3 regions of the Mesorhizobium sp. M3A.F.Ca.ET.080.04.2.1 genome follow, and region 3 is predicted to be linked to each of the others. Evidence: predicted binding sites of a transcription regulator. Region 3 holds the regulator's gene; each other region holds the start of a gene.

Region 1 (5,278 bases), 1.0 Mb from region 3:
CGCCCGCGCGGCGCCTTCGGTATCCACGGCCCAGAGGCCGTCGGTACGGCCGGTGGCCTTCGGGCCCTGGCCGTCGGTCGCGACCCAGAGCCGGCCGGCCGAATCGACCGCGCAATTGTCCGGCATGCCGAACCAACCATTGGCGGTGGTGGCGGTCGAGAAGGTGGCGCCGACATCGGCCACGGAAGGATCGCCGCATTTCAGCAGCACTTCCCATTTGCCCTTGGCGGCGGCGAAGTCGCCGCCGTCCTCGACGATCTCGATGATGTGGCCAAAGGCGTTTGCGGCGCGCGGGTTGGCGGCGTCGACCTGGTCGGCCTTGCGCTTCGAATTGTTGGTCAGCATGACATAGACCTTGCCGTTGCCGGCATTGGGCTGGATGTCTTCCGGCCGGTCCATCTTGGTGGCGCCGAGCAGGTCGGCGGCGCGGCGCGTCTCGATCAGCACGTCGGCCTGGCTGGCGAAGCCGTTCTCTCCCGTCAGCGGACCTTCACCGAACACGATCGGCATCCATTCGACGGTGCCGTCCTCGGCGAACTTGGCGACATGCAGCGTGCCGTCGTCGAGCAGGTTCATGTTGGCGGCACGGTCGTTTGCGTTGAACGCGCCCTTGGTGACGAACTTGTAGACATAGTCGAAGCGCTCGTCGTCGCCGAGATAGAAGACGACGCGGCCGTCCTTGGCGACGATCGATTCGGCGCCCTCATGCTTGAAGCGGCCCATGGCCGTGCGCTTCCGCGGCACCGAATTCGGGTCGTTGACGTCGACCTCGACGATCCAGCCGAAGCGATTGGCTTCGTTCGGCTCCTTGGCGAGATTGAAGCGGTCGTAATGCGCGCCCCATTCATAGGCGCCTTCCGGAATGCCGAGCCGCTTGTAGTTGGCCGCTTCCCTGTGACCCTCCGGCAGGTCGCCCGAGAAATAGCCGTGGATGTTTTCCTCGGCCATCACATAGGTGCCCCAGGGCGTGACGCCGCCGGCGCAATTGTTGAGGGTGCCGATGACCTTGGTGCCGGACGGATCGGCATTGGTCTTGACGCGGTCGTGGCCGGCGACGGGGCCGGAGAGCGCCATCTCGGTGTTGGAGGTGATGCGGCGGTTGAGCTTGCCGTCGCGCACGACCTGCCATTTGCCGCCCTCCTTGCGGATCTCGACAATGGTGCCGCCGTGGGCGGCCATCTCGACATCGACCTGCTCCTTGCTCAGCGGCGCGACCTCGGCGGTCTTCTTGCCGTCCTTGTCGACGATCTTGACGATGCCGGGAAACATCAGGTGCGGGTTGGTGTATTCGTGGTTGACGACCAGCAGTCCGTGCTCGGCCGAGCCGTCGATAGCGATGTAGCCGACATAGTCGTTGTTGTAGCCGAACTGTTTGGCCTGAGCATCGGCCGACTGCTTGGTCGGGTCGAAGTCCGGTGAATCGGCAAAGAGCGGATCGCCCCAGCGCAAGAGCACATCGGCATCGTAGCCCGGCGCGACATGGTGCTTGTCGTCGATGCCGGCCTCGAGCTCGTCGAACTTGAAGGCGGAAGCCTCACCGGCACGCGCTTCGTCGGCTGCGACCAGCGCGAGCGGGCTGACGGTGGCGGCAATGGCCGAAATGGCCAGGGATCCCTTGAGGAAGCCGCGGCGCGAGAACCGCGCGGCAATGATCTCGCCCATGGTGCGGTTGTCGGTGGGATTGACGGGCGGACCGTCATTGTCCTCGAGCTGGCTGGTGCGGAAGCGGGTTTCAGGGGAATCGGTCATGAGCTGTCCTCTGGCTGCTTGAGATGGCTGGGTCTGCGACCTTGGGACCCGTATAGCCGGAGGATCACACTTTCGTGACAGCGCAGGGGTTGCAGCGCTGCTTTGCCGGCTGATGCCCGGGAGCGGCTTGCCCGGCTCGCGCTCAGCTTGACGGTTTCGCGCGGTTGGGAAACAAGGACGCAGCAGGCACGGCGACGCCGGTTCGGAGGGACGAAGGTGAGTTTCTGGGGATTGGCGCAGCTCGGCGTCTCGACGGTGATCTTCCTGTTGGCGGCAACCGCCGCCAAGCAATGGGGACTGGCGCCGAGCCTCGGTAAGATCGTGCTGACGCTGGCGCTCTACTCGCTCGGCAACCTGATCATGCTGAGGCTGATCCGCGAGTTCGGCATGTCGGTGTCGTTCAGCCTGTCGGCGGTGATCCAGCTGGTCTCGGTCAATATCGTGGCGTTGCTGTTCTTCGGCGAGCGGCTCAATGTCTTTCAAGCGACCGGCGTCGTGCTGGCGATCGCCGCCGTGGCGCTGATCACGCTCGGGCCCTATATGCAGCGGCTCTGGGCCTGAGCGAATGAAATCCGCCGCAAGCGCGCTGCTCAACAAGATCGAGTTTCCGGTGCTTCTGGCCGGGCTGGTGATCGCCGGCGGGCTATGGGGATTGCTGGAGCTGATGGAGGTGGCGCGGGCAACGACGCCACATGGCTTCGACACTGATATCCTGCTCGCTTTCCGCCATGCCGGACAGCCGGACAGTCCGATCGGCCCGGCGTGGCTGGAAGGGGCGGTGCGCGACATCACCGCGCTCGGCAGCACCAGCGTGCTGGTGCTGATCACCGGCGCTGTCATCATCTATCTTCTGCTGATCCGCCGGCCGACGACGGCGCTCTTTGTGTTCGTGGCGGTGGCGGGCGGCCAAGTCGTTTCCAGCTTGCTCAAGTTCGAAGTTGACAGGCCGCGGCCCGACCTCGTCTCGCATCTGGTCGACGAGACTTCGCTGTCCTTCCCGAGCGGCCATGCCATGCTGTCGGCAATCACCTATCTCACGCTCGGCTCGCTGGCGGCGCGGTTCCTGCCGGACCGGACCACAAAGATCTTCGTCCTGTGCCTCGCCGTGCTGATCACGGTGCTGGTCGGCACCAGCCGGGTCTATCTCGGCGTGCATTGGCCGTCGGATGTGCTTGCCGGGTGGTGCGCGGGCTTCGCCTGGGCCATGCTGTGCTGGCTTGCCGCGCGCCTGCTGCAGCGGCGCAAGGTGGTGACCGACAGCGAGTAGCCCATGTTTTATCCATCGTTGATGATGCTTGAACCATCATGATATCTGTATTATCCATTGATACTGCAGACTCAGACAAGGGTTCTGGCCGATGATTACTGCCGCGCAGATGCGCGCCGCGAGGGCGTTGGCCGGTATCGACCAGAAAACGCTTGCCGAACGAGCCGGCGTTTCGCTTCCAACGATCCAACGCATGGAGGCGAGTGAAGGCGTCGTCAGAGGCGTGGTCGACACGCTGATGAAGGTCATCCAGGCGCTGGAAGAGGCCGGGGTGGAACTGATCGGCGAGAACCAGGCCAGCGAGCGCGGCGGCAGGGGCGTGCGCCTCAAGGCCACCGTGGCGCAGAACTCGCAGGGCTGAGTCGCGACCGCATCGGCCCGAAATCGGCTCGATTTCGGAAAGCACGATGCGGCGTCGCAGGTTTTCGCGACGGCGACCGCCGACACCAAAGCCGACGATCCCGCCGCCTCGGTCTTTGTTTTGTGCCTGTCGTTATCCCCAAAACGCTATGAACTTTTGGGCGACATGCACTGGAGCGGAAGGCAGTCCATGGATCAGGTCCGGCGGGCAATGCATCACCACGCGCGACCGACATTCGCCGAGCTTTTCACGCCGAAGCTGGTCACAGTGCTGCGTGAGGGCTACACGCTCGCGCATTTGCGGGCCGATACGGTCGCCGGACTGACAGTCGCCATCGTCGCGCTGCCGCTTTCGATGGCGATCGCGATCGCGTCCGGCGTGACGCCCGAGCGCGGGCTCTACACCTCGATCATCGGCGGCTTCATAATCTCGGCGCTCGGCGGCAGCCGCTTCCAGATCGGCGGCCCGGCCGGCGCCTTCATCGTGCTGGTGGCGGCGACCGTCGCCCGCGCCGGTGTCGACGGCCTGCTGCTCGCGACCATGATGGCCGGGGTCTTCCTGCTCGTCATCGGCTATCTGAGGCTCGGCACCTACATCAAGTTCATTCCCTATCCGGTGACCGTCGGCTTTACGGCCGGCATCGCCGTGATCATCTTCTCCGGCCAGATCGTCGAGCTGCTCGGCCTCAAGCTCGCCGGCAAGGAGCCCGGGCCGCTGGTGCCGAAGCTGATTGCGATCGGCGAGGCGGCCGGCACGATCAATCCGGCGGCGGCGTTCGTGGCGGTGCTCACCATCGCGGCGATCGCCCTTCTCAAGCGCTGGCGGCCGAAATGGCCGGCGATGCTGATCGCCATCGGGCTGGCCTCGCTGGTGGTGACCCTGTTTGCGCTGCCGGCGGAGACGATCGGCACGCGTTACGGCGGCATCCCGCGCAGCCTGCAGTGGCCTTCCCTTCCGCCGGTGACCCTGGCCAAGATGATCGACGTGCTGCCGGACGCCATCTCCTTCGCGCTGCTCGGCGCGATCGAATCGCTGCTGTCGGCGGTCGTCGCCGACGGCATGAGCGGGCGCCGGCACCGCTCCAACTGCGAACTGGTGGCGCAGGGCTTCGCCAACATCGTCTCCGCGCTGTTCGGCGGCATCTGCGCCACCGGCACCATCGCCCGCACCGCCACCAATGTGCGGGCGGGCGCGCACGGCCCGGTCTCGGGCATGCTGCATTCGCTGATCCTGCTCGTCCTGATGCTGGCGGCGGCGCCGTTGGCGAGCTACATCCCGCTTGCCGCGCTGGCCGGCGTGCTAGCCGTCGTGTGCTGGGACATGTTCGAGAAGCAAGCCTTCGCCACGCTGCTGCGAGCCTCGCGCGGCGACGCGCTGGTGTTGATGGCGACATTCCTCATCGTCATCTTCCGCGATCTCACCGAAGGCATCGTCGTCGGCTTCGTGCTGGGGTCGATCCTGTTCATCGACCGCATGGCCAAGTCGATCGCCGTCGAAGCCGACCAGACGCTGGTGCCGGAAGACGTCGCCGATCGGCCGAGCGCCTATGATTCCAGCGAGGCGGCCGATGCCGACACCGTCGTCTATCGCATCTCCGGCGCCTTCTTCTTCGGCGCCGCCTCGACCGTCGGCGCGGTGCTCGACCGCATCGCCGACCAACGGCGGAACTTCATCCTCGACTGCTCGGCGGTGCCGTTCTTCGATTCCACCGCCGCCAATGTCATCGAGGGCGCGGCGCACAAGGCCAAACGCGCGGGCGTTCGCTTCATCATCGCGGGTGCTGCGCCGCAGACCCGGCGCATGCTGATCAACCACGGTGTCAAGCGGCCGCTGGTGACCTATGCCGCCTCGATCCGCGATGCGCGGGCGCAGCTTAAAGGAACGTAGGGGCCGCTGCTTCC
Region 2 (5,278 bases), 690 kb from region 3:
GTGCCTCGGCGCCGGTTTTCTTGGCGGCGTCGTTCCAGACGACGAGGCCAAGCGGCATGTCGGCCGCGATGATCTTCCAGGTCGCCCTGGAATTGGCGAGCTCGCGCTTCAGCCACTTGGTCTGCTGCTCGCCGAGCAAGCGCGATTGCGGCGTCATCGTGTCCTCCATGCCCGGGCCGTTCGGGCCGCGATAGGAGCGCATGTCGAGGAAGAACACGTCGAGCAATGGTCCATAGGCGATCTTGCGGTAGACGCGACCCGGTTCCGACGGCTCGTAGCGGATCGTCGTCATCTCGTGGAAGGCGCGCGCCGCGCGGGCCGCCAGCACATGGATGGATTTTTCCGAGTAGCGGTCGTCGGCTGTGAGATCCTTCGAATCCGACCAGTTGTTGACGACCTCATGGTCGTCCCACTGGTAGAAGGTCGGGCAGATCGCGCTCAAGCCCAGCACGTTCTTGTCCATCATGTTGTATTTCCACTGGTCGCGGTACTCATCCAGCGTCTCGGCTACCTTGCGCTTGCCGTCGATCATGACGACGTTCTTCCACTTGCCGCCACCGGGCAGGTCGACCTCGTCCTTCATCACGCCGTCGGCATAGATCGTGTCGCCGGAGTGGAGGAAGAAGTCGGGCGTGTGCTTGCCGATCGTGGCGTAGGTCTTCATGCCGGTCTCGTCGATGCCCCAGCCTTGGCCGGCAGTGTCGCCCGACCAGGCGAAGCGGATATCGCGTTTGGACGCAGGCGCGGTGCGGAAGCGGCCGACGATCGGCTCGGAGACAGCGTTGATGTCAGAAAGGTCGGCGGCGACCATGCGGTAGAAGATGTCCTGGTCGGCGGCGAGATCGGCGAGCAGCCGCTTCACCGTGTAGTCGCTGGCCGGCGACGTATCGAGCGGCGCGAGCTTGGTCGCGTTGGCGAAGCTCTCCGTCGACGACACTTCGAACATGACGCGAGCCGGGCGGTCGGTGCGGGTCCAGACCATGCCGGACGTGGCATCGACATCGCCCGACTGGACGCCATGGGTGAAGACTGGCCGCTGGCTGGCGCGCGAATAGTAAGGCAGCGCGAGCCCGGAGGCACCGACAAGGCCGAGTGCGCTGGCCGAAGTGACGAAAGCGCGGCGGGTCAACGAGAACTTGTTCATGGCTGTCTCCGGGATGGCATTGAACATCGCCGGCCAAGCTCCCGCCTCAATGTTTCAGGCGCATCTCGGAACCATGAAGTTTTGATAACAGTGAACAGGCGATCTCCCCCCTCGAGGGCCCTCGAGGGGGGAGATTGGCGCCTCAAGCCGCCTGCGGTTCCGCCTCGAAGGCCGGCTTGCTGGTGTTGATCAGCAACGAGATGCAGGCGGCGGCAATGCCGGTCATGCCCGCTATCAAGAAGGCAAGCTCGTAATTGCCCTGGAGTTCGCGCATCGTGCCGCCGAAGGCTGCTGCCGCTGCCGCGCCGACCTGGTGCCCGGCGACGATCCAGCCGAACACGATCGGACCGCTGCGGTCGCCGAAGGCCTCGTTGGCGAGCCGCAGCGTCGGCGGCACCGTGGCGATCCAGTCGAGCCCGTAGAGCACGGCGAAGATGATCAGGCTGGTGGCTGAGAAACCGGAATAGGGCAGGTAGATCAGCGACAGGCCGCGCACGGCGTAATACACGCCGAGCAGCTTGCGCGGATCGAAGCGGTCGGTGAGCCAGCCCGACAGCGTCGTGCCGATCAGGTCGAAGATGCCCATCATCGACAAGAGTCCGGCCGCCTGCACCTCGCCGATGCCCATGTCGCCGCAGAAGGCGATGAGATGGGTGCCGACGAGACCATTGGTGGTGAAGCCGCAGACGAAGAAAGTGGCGAACAGGTACCAGAACACCCGCGTGCCGGCAGCGCGGCGAAGCGTGTTCAGCGTGTGCGTCAGGAAATTGCCCTGCGAAGCGGGGGAGACCGGCGGAACGTCGTCGGCGTCGGCGCCGTAGCGGACCTGACCGATCGAGGCCGGGCGCTCCGGCACCAGCAGAAGGACGAGCGGCACCAGCGCTGCCGTCGCGATCGAGACGGCGATCGCCACCGGCTTCCAGCCGCCGGCCTGCGCCAGCGAGGCGATGAGCGGCAGGAACACCAGCATGCCGGTGGCGCTCGACGCCGACATCAGGCCCATCATGAGGCCGCGATTGGTCTTGAACCAGCGATTGACGATGGTGGCGCCGAGCACGCTTGCCACTGCGCCCGAGCCGATGCCGGAAAACACGCCCCAGGTGATGAAGAGATGCCAGGGCTTGCTCATCAGCAGGCTGAGCGCCGTCGAGCCCGACATGATCAGCAGCGCGGCAAGCAGGGTGCGGCGCAATCCGATGCGTTCCATCAATGCCGCGGCGAACGGGCCGGTCAGGCCATAGAGCAGGATGCCGACGCCGGCGGCCATCGAAATGACGTCGCGCCGCCAGCCGAAACTCTCTTCCAGCGGCAGCATCATGACGGCCGGCGCCGAGCGGAGCCCGGCCGCGATGAGCAGGCAGAAGAAGATGACCGCGACGACGACAAAAGCGTAGCGCTGGCCAAACGGGCGGGACTGAGCTATCATGTTACTGACCGGTACGTTGCAATGGGATGGCGCCATACATACGTACCGGTCAGTAACATTGTCAAGCGAGTTGGTTGATGCCATCGGACAATAAAATTGAAGGATCGATCAGCGAGGCGCCTGCCTCGACGCCGAAGGCCGCCGACAAAATCCTCGGCGTGGCGCGCGACTTGTTCTATCGCGAAGGCATCCGGGCGATCGGCGTCGACGAGATCGTCAAGCGCGCCGGTGTGACCAAGCCCAGCCTCTACCGCAGCTTTCCGTCGAAGGACCAGCTCGCGGCTTCCTACCTGCGCCAATACGATCGCGAATTCTGGCAGCGCTTCGACGAGGCCGTCGAGGCCCATCCGGGTGACCCGCGCGCGCAGATCGGTGCTTTTTTGACCCGCGTCGGCAAACGCACGCAGCGGCCGGATTACCGCGGCTGCGGCATGACCAACGCCGCGGTCGAATATCCCGAGCACGGCCATCCGGCGCGCGTCGTCAGCGAGGCCAACAAGCAGGGCCTGCGCCGGCGCCTGCGCGCCATGGCGGCGGCGATGGGCGCGGCGGACCCGGACACGCTTGGCGACGGTCTGCTGCTCCTCATCGAAGGCGCCTATATCAGCGGCCAGCTGTTCGGCCTCGGCGGACCGGCGGCATCGGTCGCCCGCAACGCCGACCTGCTGGTCGAAGCGAGCTTGAAGAAATAGCGGGTGGCGCTACGCTTCGACAACTCAAATGGGAGTTGTCAGCGATGCGTGCTCTTCTGATCTCGCTTGCCGTTGCCGGTCTCTGCCAGGCGGCGCGTGCGGGCGAGATTTCCAGCGTCTACACCGATCTCGACTGGAAGAAGGACTGCGTGACCTACGCCCAATCCGAGGAGGGCGAAGGCGACTGGGCGAGCCTCGCCTGCTCGGGCTATCGCGGCTATCCGGTGCTGATCGCTTACGACGACGCACGCGAATCCCTCTATTACGGCTTTCCCTCCGACGACATGACCGCCGTCTGGGAGAGCTTTTCCGGCCTCAACACCGCGGGGCCGAAGGTCGAATGGCGGATCGAGACCAATGGCGACAAAGCCGTGCCCTTCGCCGTCATTCATCGCCGCGAGATCAGCAATCCCGACAACGAGAACAAGCCGACCGAGGTGCTGGTCGTCGCCAAGGTGGCGCAGCCGGAAGAGCATGGCGGCTGCACGATCGGCCTGGTGCTCGCCACCGGCAATCCCCAGGCCAACGATCAGGCGCGCAAACTCGCCGATGAAAAGGCGAAGGGCTTCGCCTGCGGCAAGGACAAGCGTGAGGTGATCGGCAGCGTCCCCGACTTTGGCCGGGTCGACAACTGACTACTTGACCGTCTTCGCCCGCTCGATCGCCTCGACGATCATCCTCTTGGCGTATTTGGAATCGTGCCAGCCCTCGATCTTGACCCATTTGCCGGGCTCGAGATCCTTGTAGTGCTCGAAGAAGTGCTGCACCTGCTGGCGCGTGATCTCGGGCAGGTGGGTGTATTCGGTGACGTTCTCATAGCGCAGCGTCAGCTTCGGCGAGGGCACCGCGATCACCTTCTCGTCCTGGCCGGCATTGTCTTCCATGATCAGCACGCCGATCGGCCGCACATTGATGACGCAGCCCGGCACCAGCGCGCGCGTGTTGCAGATCAAAACGTCGATCGGGTCGCCGTCGCCCGACAGCGTATGCGGCACGAAACCGTAATTGCCGGGATAGCGCATCGAGGTGTGCAGGAAGCGGTCGACATACAGCGTGCCGGCGTCCTTATCCATCTCGTATTTGATCGGCTCGCCGCCGATCGGCACCTCGATGATGACGTTGATGTCCTCAGGCGGGTTCTTCCCCGTGGCAATCGCTTCGATACGCATGGCGTGGTCCCTCTCTCGGTTGCAAGACCGATAGCGGGGGACGCATCATGGTGCAATGCGTCGAATAGCGCCGAATGCTAATGGACGCGCACAGTTTGTGATGGTTTGTAACCTGATGCAGGCCGGCCCGAGTACGGAGCGGTTTTGGGAGAAGACATGCGCCGAAACAGACAATCCGTTTCCGCGCGTCCGGCGCCTTTCATTCCCAAACGAAAGCGATCTTCTTCAGCGCCTTCTGCTCGAATACCTCGACGCCTTCGGCGATATCGCGGCCGCCTGCTCCGGAATAGAAGGCGAGCGCGTTCTGGTTGTCTTCAAGGGCCCAAACCACCAGACCCTTCAGACCGTGGTCTGCCAGGCGGCCCCGCGCTGCCCTGAAAAGCCGGCTGCCCAGCCCGATGCCCTGATATTCCGGGCGCAGGTAAAGCTCATAGATTTCGCCCTGCTGCCTGAGTTCCTTGGCGCGATTCTTGCCGATCGTGGCATAGCCGGCGATCGTGCCGCCGATCTCGACCACCAGCACCGTCGCCGCGCGGCGAATCGCATTGGCCCACCAGTCGGGGCCGCGCCGATTGATCATCGAGGTCAGCGTGCGATGGGGGATGATGCCGGAATAGGCGCCGCGCCAGGCCTCCTGATGCACCTCGGCGATGGCGTTGGCATCGCGTGGCTCGGCTTTCCTGATGTCGATGATCAGCGTGTTCATGATTTCTTAACCATAAACCCGCATCGGCCGCTTGCAAAGAGTCCGCCCGAGGGCGCTTGCTCTTTCGCACAATCGTTCCTGACAGGTGGCGAAAGCGCGGAAAACGGCCTCGGACGGGCTTTTCGCTCGATCAGATTTCGA
Region 3 (5,278 bases):
CGAAGCAGAGCGCCGAGGGCCAGGTGCTGCTCGACGGCAAGAACATCCTTGACCGCTCGCAGGACCTCAACCTGCTCAGGACCAAGATCGGCATGGTTTTCCAGAAGCCGACGCCGTTTCCGATGTCGATCTACGAGAACATCGCCTTCGGCGTCCGGCTTTACGAGAAGATCAGCAAGTCCGAGATGGACGGCCGCGTCGAGCAGGCGCTGAAGCGCGCGGCATTGTGGAACGAGGTCAAGGACAAGCTTCACGCCAGCGGCCAGAGCCTGTCCGGCGGCCAGCAGCAGCGGCTCTGCATCGCGCGTACCGTGGCGGTGAAGCCCGAGGTCATCCTGCTCGACGAGCCGGCCTCGGCGCTCGATCCGCTGTCGACCGCCAAGATCGAGGAACTGATCGACGAACTCCAGGCCGACTACACGATCGTCATCGTCACCCACAACATGCAGCAGGCGGCGCGCGTGTCCCGGCAGACGGCATTCATGTATCTCGGCGAGCTGGTCGAGTTCGACCGCACCGAGAAGATCTTCACCTCGCCCCGCGAGAAGCGCACGCAGGACTACATCACCGGCCGCTTCGGCTGATCTCATACGAGGACATGAATCATGGCCCATACGGTCGCTTCCTTCGACGAGGATCTCGCCCAGATCAGCCGGCTCATCCGTGACATGGGCGATCTTGCCGGCGCGATGGTCGGCGCCTCGACCAAGGCACTGCTCAATTCCGACAATGCGATGGCGCAGCGCGTGGTCTCCGACGACGCCATCATGGACGCCCGCCAGCGCGAGCTCGACGACCGCGCCATCACCCTGATCGCCAAGCGGCAGCCCATGGCCGACGACCTGCGCAATGTGGTCGGCGCCATCCGCATGGCCGGCGACCTCGAGCGCATCGGCGACCTCGCCAAGAACATCGCCAAGCGCGTCGGCACCGTCGGCGTCAGCGCCGCGCCGCGCGACCTCTCGCATTCCATCGACGGCATGGCGCAGCTTGTACTGATCCAGGTGCAGGGCGTGATCGAGGAGTATGCGGCGGGCGACGCGGCGGCACTCGCCAGGCTGCGCAACGACGACGAGCGCATCGACGTCAAGTACACTTCGGTCTTCCGTGAGCTCTTGACCTACATGATGGAAGATCCGCGCAACATCACCGCTTGCACGCACCTTTTGTTCTGCGCCAAGAATCTGGAGCGCATCGGCGACCATGTGACCAACATCGCCGAGAACGCCTATTACGTGCTGACCGGCACCCAATTGCCCGCAAACCGTCCGAAGCAGGACGAGATGTCGGCGCCGGCGGCCTGACGACAAGGGTGAATTTCCAATGATCGCGCCACGCATCATGGTGGTGGAGGACGAGGAGCCGCTGGGCGTGCTGCTCCGCTACAACCTCGAATCCGAGGGCTATCAGGTCGAAGTGGTGACGCGCGGCGACGAGGCCGAGATCCGCCTGCAGGAGAACGTGCCCGATCTGCTGGTGCTCGACTGGATGGTGCCGGCGGTTTCCGGCATCGAGCTGTGCCGGCGCCTCAGGATGCGGCCCGAGACGGAGCGGCTGCCGATCATCATGCTGACCGCGCGCGGCGAGGAGAGCGACCGGGTGCGCGGGCTGTCGACCGGCGCCGACGACTATCTGGTCAAGCCGTTCTCGACGCCGGAATTCATGGCACGCGTCAAGGCGCTGCTGCGCCGCGCGAAGCCGGAGGTGCTGTCCAGCGTGCTCAAGGTCGGCGACATCGTGCTCGACCGTGAATCGCACCGTGTCTACCGCAAGAAGAGCGAGATCCGGCTCGGACCGACCGAGTTCCGGCTGCTCGAATTCATGATGCGCCATCCCGGCCGCGTGTTCTCGCGCAGCCAGCTGCTCGACAATGTCTGGGGCGAGACGATCTATATCGACGAGCGCACGGTGGATGTGCATGTCGGGCGCCTGCGCAAGGCGGTCAACAACGGCCGCATGCCGGATGTCATCCGCACCATTCGCGGGGCGGGCTACGCGATAAGGGAGGATTAGGTCCGGCGGCGACCCTTATGCCGACCTCGAGGGCGCCCGGCCAACCTTCAGCATTGGTGGCGATCTATCGAAGCAGCGTTGGCTCACGCCACGTTCTTTCCGGCGCCTGCCCGTGCCTGGATGCCCGGCGCGAAGATCTCCTGGTCGACGAAGGTCAGCGCGCGGACGGCGCAGCCCTCGCGGATCAGCGGCAATTCATTCGGCTCGGTGTCGAAGGAAATCGACTTCGAATGCTGGCCGCCGGCGGTCTGGGCGATGGCTGCGCGCAGCGCCGGCTCGATCAGGTCGAAGGCGGCGGCGCTGACGCCGACCATGGCGACCGGCGCCGGGTCGATCAGCGCGAACAGGCTGCCGAGGCCGAAGCCCAGCGCCTCTCCCGCCCGGCGATAGGCTTCGCGCTCCGGGCCGTCATTCTCGCGTGCCCGTGCCGCCAGAGCCCGCATGTCGGCGTCGCCGATGTCGACCGGCTCGGCATCCTCGCCCATCCGCATGGCGTTGCGCCAGATCGCGTAGTTGCCGGCATAGGCCTCGACGCAGCCGCGCCGCCCGCAGCGGCAGAGCGCACCGCCGGGTCGGTGGATCATGTGGCCGAACTCGCCGCCCGAAGAATGGGTGCCGGTGAACAGCTCGCCCTTCAGCACCAGGCCCATGCCAATGCCATGCGAGAGCAGGATGGCGATGAAATTGTCGCGGTAGCGCTCGGGTTCGCGCCACTGCAGCGCCACCGCCATCATGTTGCAGTCGTTCTCCATGGTGGCCGGGATGCCGAATTCCTGTTCCAGTATGTCGGCAAAGGCAATGTCGGTCAGCGGCGTGATCGGCGACCACAGCATCAAGCGGGCATGGGAATCGGTGATGCCTTGGATGCCCATGGCGATGCGGGCGACGCTGCTGACGTCGAGGTCGGGGTCCTCCAGCCGGCGCCGGACGATTGCGGTGCATTCGCCGATCAGTTCATCGCGGGGCAGGGTGAGAGTGTCGAGGCGGCGCTGCTCCTCGGCGATGACCTGGCCAGCATAGTCGATGACGGCGACGGAGAGGAAATTCAGCGACAGCACCACCGTGACCACCGCAGCCGCCTCGGGGTTGAGGGCAAGGCCGACCTGTGGCCGCCCCCGCTTCAGCGCTGCCGCCTCGCTCGCCTTGCTCTCGGCGAGTATGCCTTCCTGAATAAGGTCGGAGGAGATCGCGGATATGGTCGAATGGCTGAGCCCGGTGGTGGCGGCGATCTCCGTGCGCGACGGCTGCCCACCCCGGCGCACGGCCGCAAGCACCATCGCACGGTTGCGCCGACGCAGGTCGTCGTGGCGGATTCCCACCGACATCGTTTGCATTCCTCCCAGTCACCGCAGGCTTTCCGATGACATGGGCAGCGGGTGACAGGTGTGGATAGTGGCAGAACCAGGCGAAGCTGTCATTATTTATTGCGGAACCCGAAAAAAAGTTGCTGTCAGCTCAAAAACCCTCAGAATCGCAGTTGACAGCACTCCGCCATTGGATCAGTATTTTTTCGAGGCTCGAAAAAAAGAGCCTTGTGCCGGCCTTCGGGCCAGACTAGGTCGCGCCACGCACGGCGCAGGGAGGATATCATGAAGAAATTCGCAGCCGCCATGCTGGCGGGCGTCGCCATGTCGATGACGTTGGCCCCGGTCGCAGAGGCGAAGGACAAGGTCATCGGCGTTTCGTGGTCCAATTTCCAGGAGGAGCGCTGGAAGACCGACGAAGCGGCGATGAAGGCGGCGATCGAAGCTGCCGGCGACAAATACATTTCCGCCGACGCGCAGTCCAATCCGGGCAAGCAGCTGACCGATGTCGAAAGCCTCATCTCGCAGGGCGCCAACGCGCTGATCGTCCTGGCGCAGGACGCCTCGGCGATCGGGCCCGCGGTGCAGAAGGCACTGGACGAAGGCATCCCCGTCGTCGGCTACGACCGGCTGATCGAAAACAAGGACGTGTTCTACCTGACCTTCGACAACAAGGAAGTCGGGCGCATGCAGGCTCGCGAGGTGTTCAAGGCCAAGCCCGAGGGCAACTACGTCTTCATCAAGGGCTCGGGTTCCGATCCGAATGCCGATTTCCTGTTCTCGGGTTCGATGGAAGTCCTGAAGGAAGCGATCGACAGCGGCAAGGTCAAGAATGTCGGAGAGGCCTATACCGACGGCTGGCTGCCTGCCAATGCGCAGAAGAACATGGAACAGTTCCTGACCGCCAACGACAACAAGATCGACGCCGTGGTCGCCGCCAATGACGGCACCGCCGGCGGCGTCGTCGCGGCACTGACCGCGCAAGGGCTGGCTGGGACCGTTCCGGTGTCGGGCCAGGACGGCGACCACGCCGCGCTCAATCGCATTGCGCTTGGCACGCAGACTGTGTCGGTGTGGAAGGATGCGCGCGAGCTCGGCAAGAACGCCGCCGAGATCGCCTCGCAACTGGCCGACGGCAAGAAGATGGCCGACATCCCCGGCGCCAAGGACTTCACCACGCCCGGCGGCAACACCGTCAAATCGGTGTTCCTGACCCCGGTCGCGATCACCAAGGACAATCTGAACGTCGTCATCGACGCCGGCTGGATCAAGAAGGACGAGGTCTGCGCGGGCGTTGCCGCCGGCAGCGTCGCGGTCTGCAACTAACCAGCCGACCGAACAGCACGCCGCGGTCGAGAAAAGCCGCGGCGTTTGCCAAGGACTTTCCGCTTCAACGGGGCGGGAAGAGCCATGCGGGCAGCGCACGCGTCCGGCAGGATCGCCGAACTGCGCCGCCGTTGGTTTCCACGCAATTCCGGACGCAAAAACCGTGCGCGTTTTTCCTGGAACTGCCCTAGCATCGTGGTCCGGCAATTCGCGACAGACGGCACGCCGGTGGGAGGATATCATGACCGATACGACCTCTGATGCCGCCGCCAACCCGGCCGCGGATCGCGCGCGTGCCTCCGAACTCAGCGCCCTCGGGCGCTTCCTCAAGGCGACCGAGCTCGACACGCGCATGCTCGGCATGGTCGGCGCGCTGCTGATCATCTGGATCGGGCTGCACGTCATTTCGAGCCTGCGGCTTGGGGTCAATCCGTTCGATTTCGACAGCCGCACGTTCCTGACGCCGCGCAATTTGTGGAACCTGTCGGTTCAGACCTCGGCCGTGGCGATCATGGCTTCCGGCATGGTGCTGGTCATCGTCATGCGCAACATCGACCTTTCCGTCGGCTCGGCCGAAGGGCTGATCGGCATGGTCATGGGTTTTGCCCAGGTGCATTTCCTGGTGCGCATGGTCG

The links. Region 3 encodes PhoB, which activates phosphate uptake and scavenging genes when phosphate is short. Its sites were predicted from a motif close to TGTCATNNANCTGTCAT; they were not measured.
Region 1: a site for PhoB is predicted at 1,813-1,829, ahead of EJ074_RS15865 (PhoX family phosphatase). Genes of this name have one in related genera too.
Region 2: a site for PhoB is predicted at 1,218-1,234, ahead of EJ074_RS17460 (alkaline phosphatase). Genes of this name have one in related genera too.

What each region holds. Positions count from the first base shown of each region.
Region 1 is NZ_CP034451.1:3,328,717-3,333,994, forward strand. It holds gene EJ074_RS15865 (PhoX family phosphatase) at 1-1,749, opposite strand, end outside; gene EJ074_RS15870 (hypothetical protein) at 1,966-2,310, shown strand; gene EJ074_RS15875 (phosphatase PAP2 family protein) at 2,315-3,016, shown strand; gene EJ074_RS15880 (helix-turn-helix domain-containing protein) at 3,108-3,377, shown strand; gene EJ074_RS15885 (SulP family inorganic anion transporter) at 3,567-5,264, shown strand.
Region 2 is NZ_CP034451.1:3,642,491-3,647,768, forward strand. It holds gene EJ074_RS17460 (alkaline phosphatase) at 1-1,144, opposite strand, end outside; gene EJ074_RS17465 (MFS transporter) at 1,287-2,570, opposite strand; gene EJ074_RS17470 (TetR/AcrR family transcriptional regulator) at 2,648-3,262, shown strand; gene EJ074_RS17475 (hypothetical protein) at 3,307-3,897, shown strand; gene ppa (inorganic diphosphatase) at 3,898-4,431, opposite strand; gene EJ074_RS17485 (GNAT family N-acetyltransferase) at 4,631-5,137, opposite strand; gene EJ074_RS17490 (TPM domain-containing protein) at 5,268-5,278, opposite strand, start outside.
Region 3 is NZ_CP034451.1:4,329,257-4,334,534, forward strand. It holds gene pstB (phosphate ABC transporter ATP-binding protein PstB) at 1-584, shown strand, start outside; gene phoU (phosphate signaling complex protein PhoU) at 603-1,304, shown strand; gene phoB (phosphate regulon transcriptional regulator PhoB) at 1,324-2,013, shown strand; gene EJ074_RS20675 (ROK family protein) at 2,097-3,338, opposite strand; gene xylF (D-xylose ABC transporter substrate-binding protein) at 3,603-4,643, shown strand; gene EJ074_RS20685 (sugar ABC transporter permease) at 4,885-5,278, shown strand, end outside.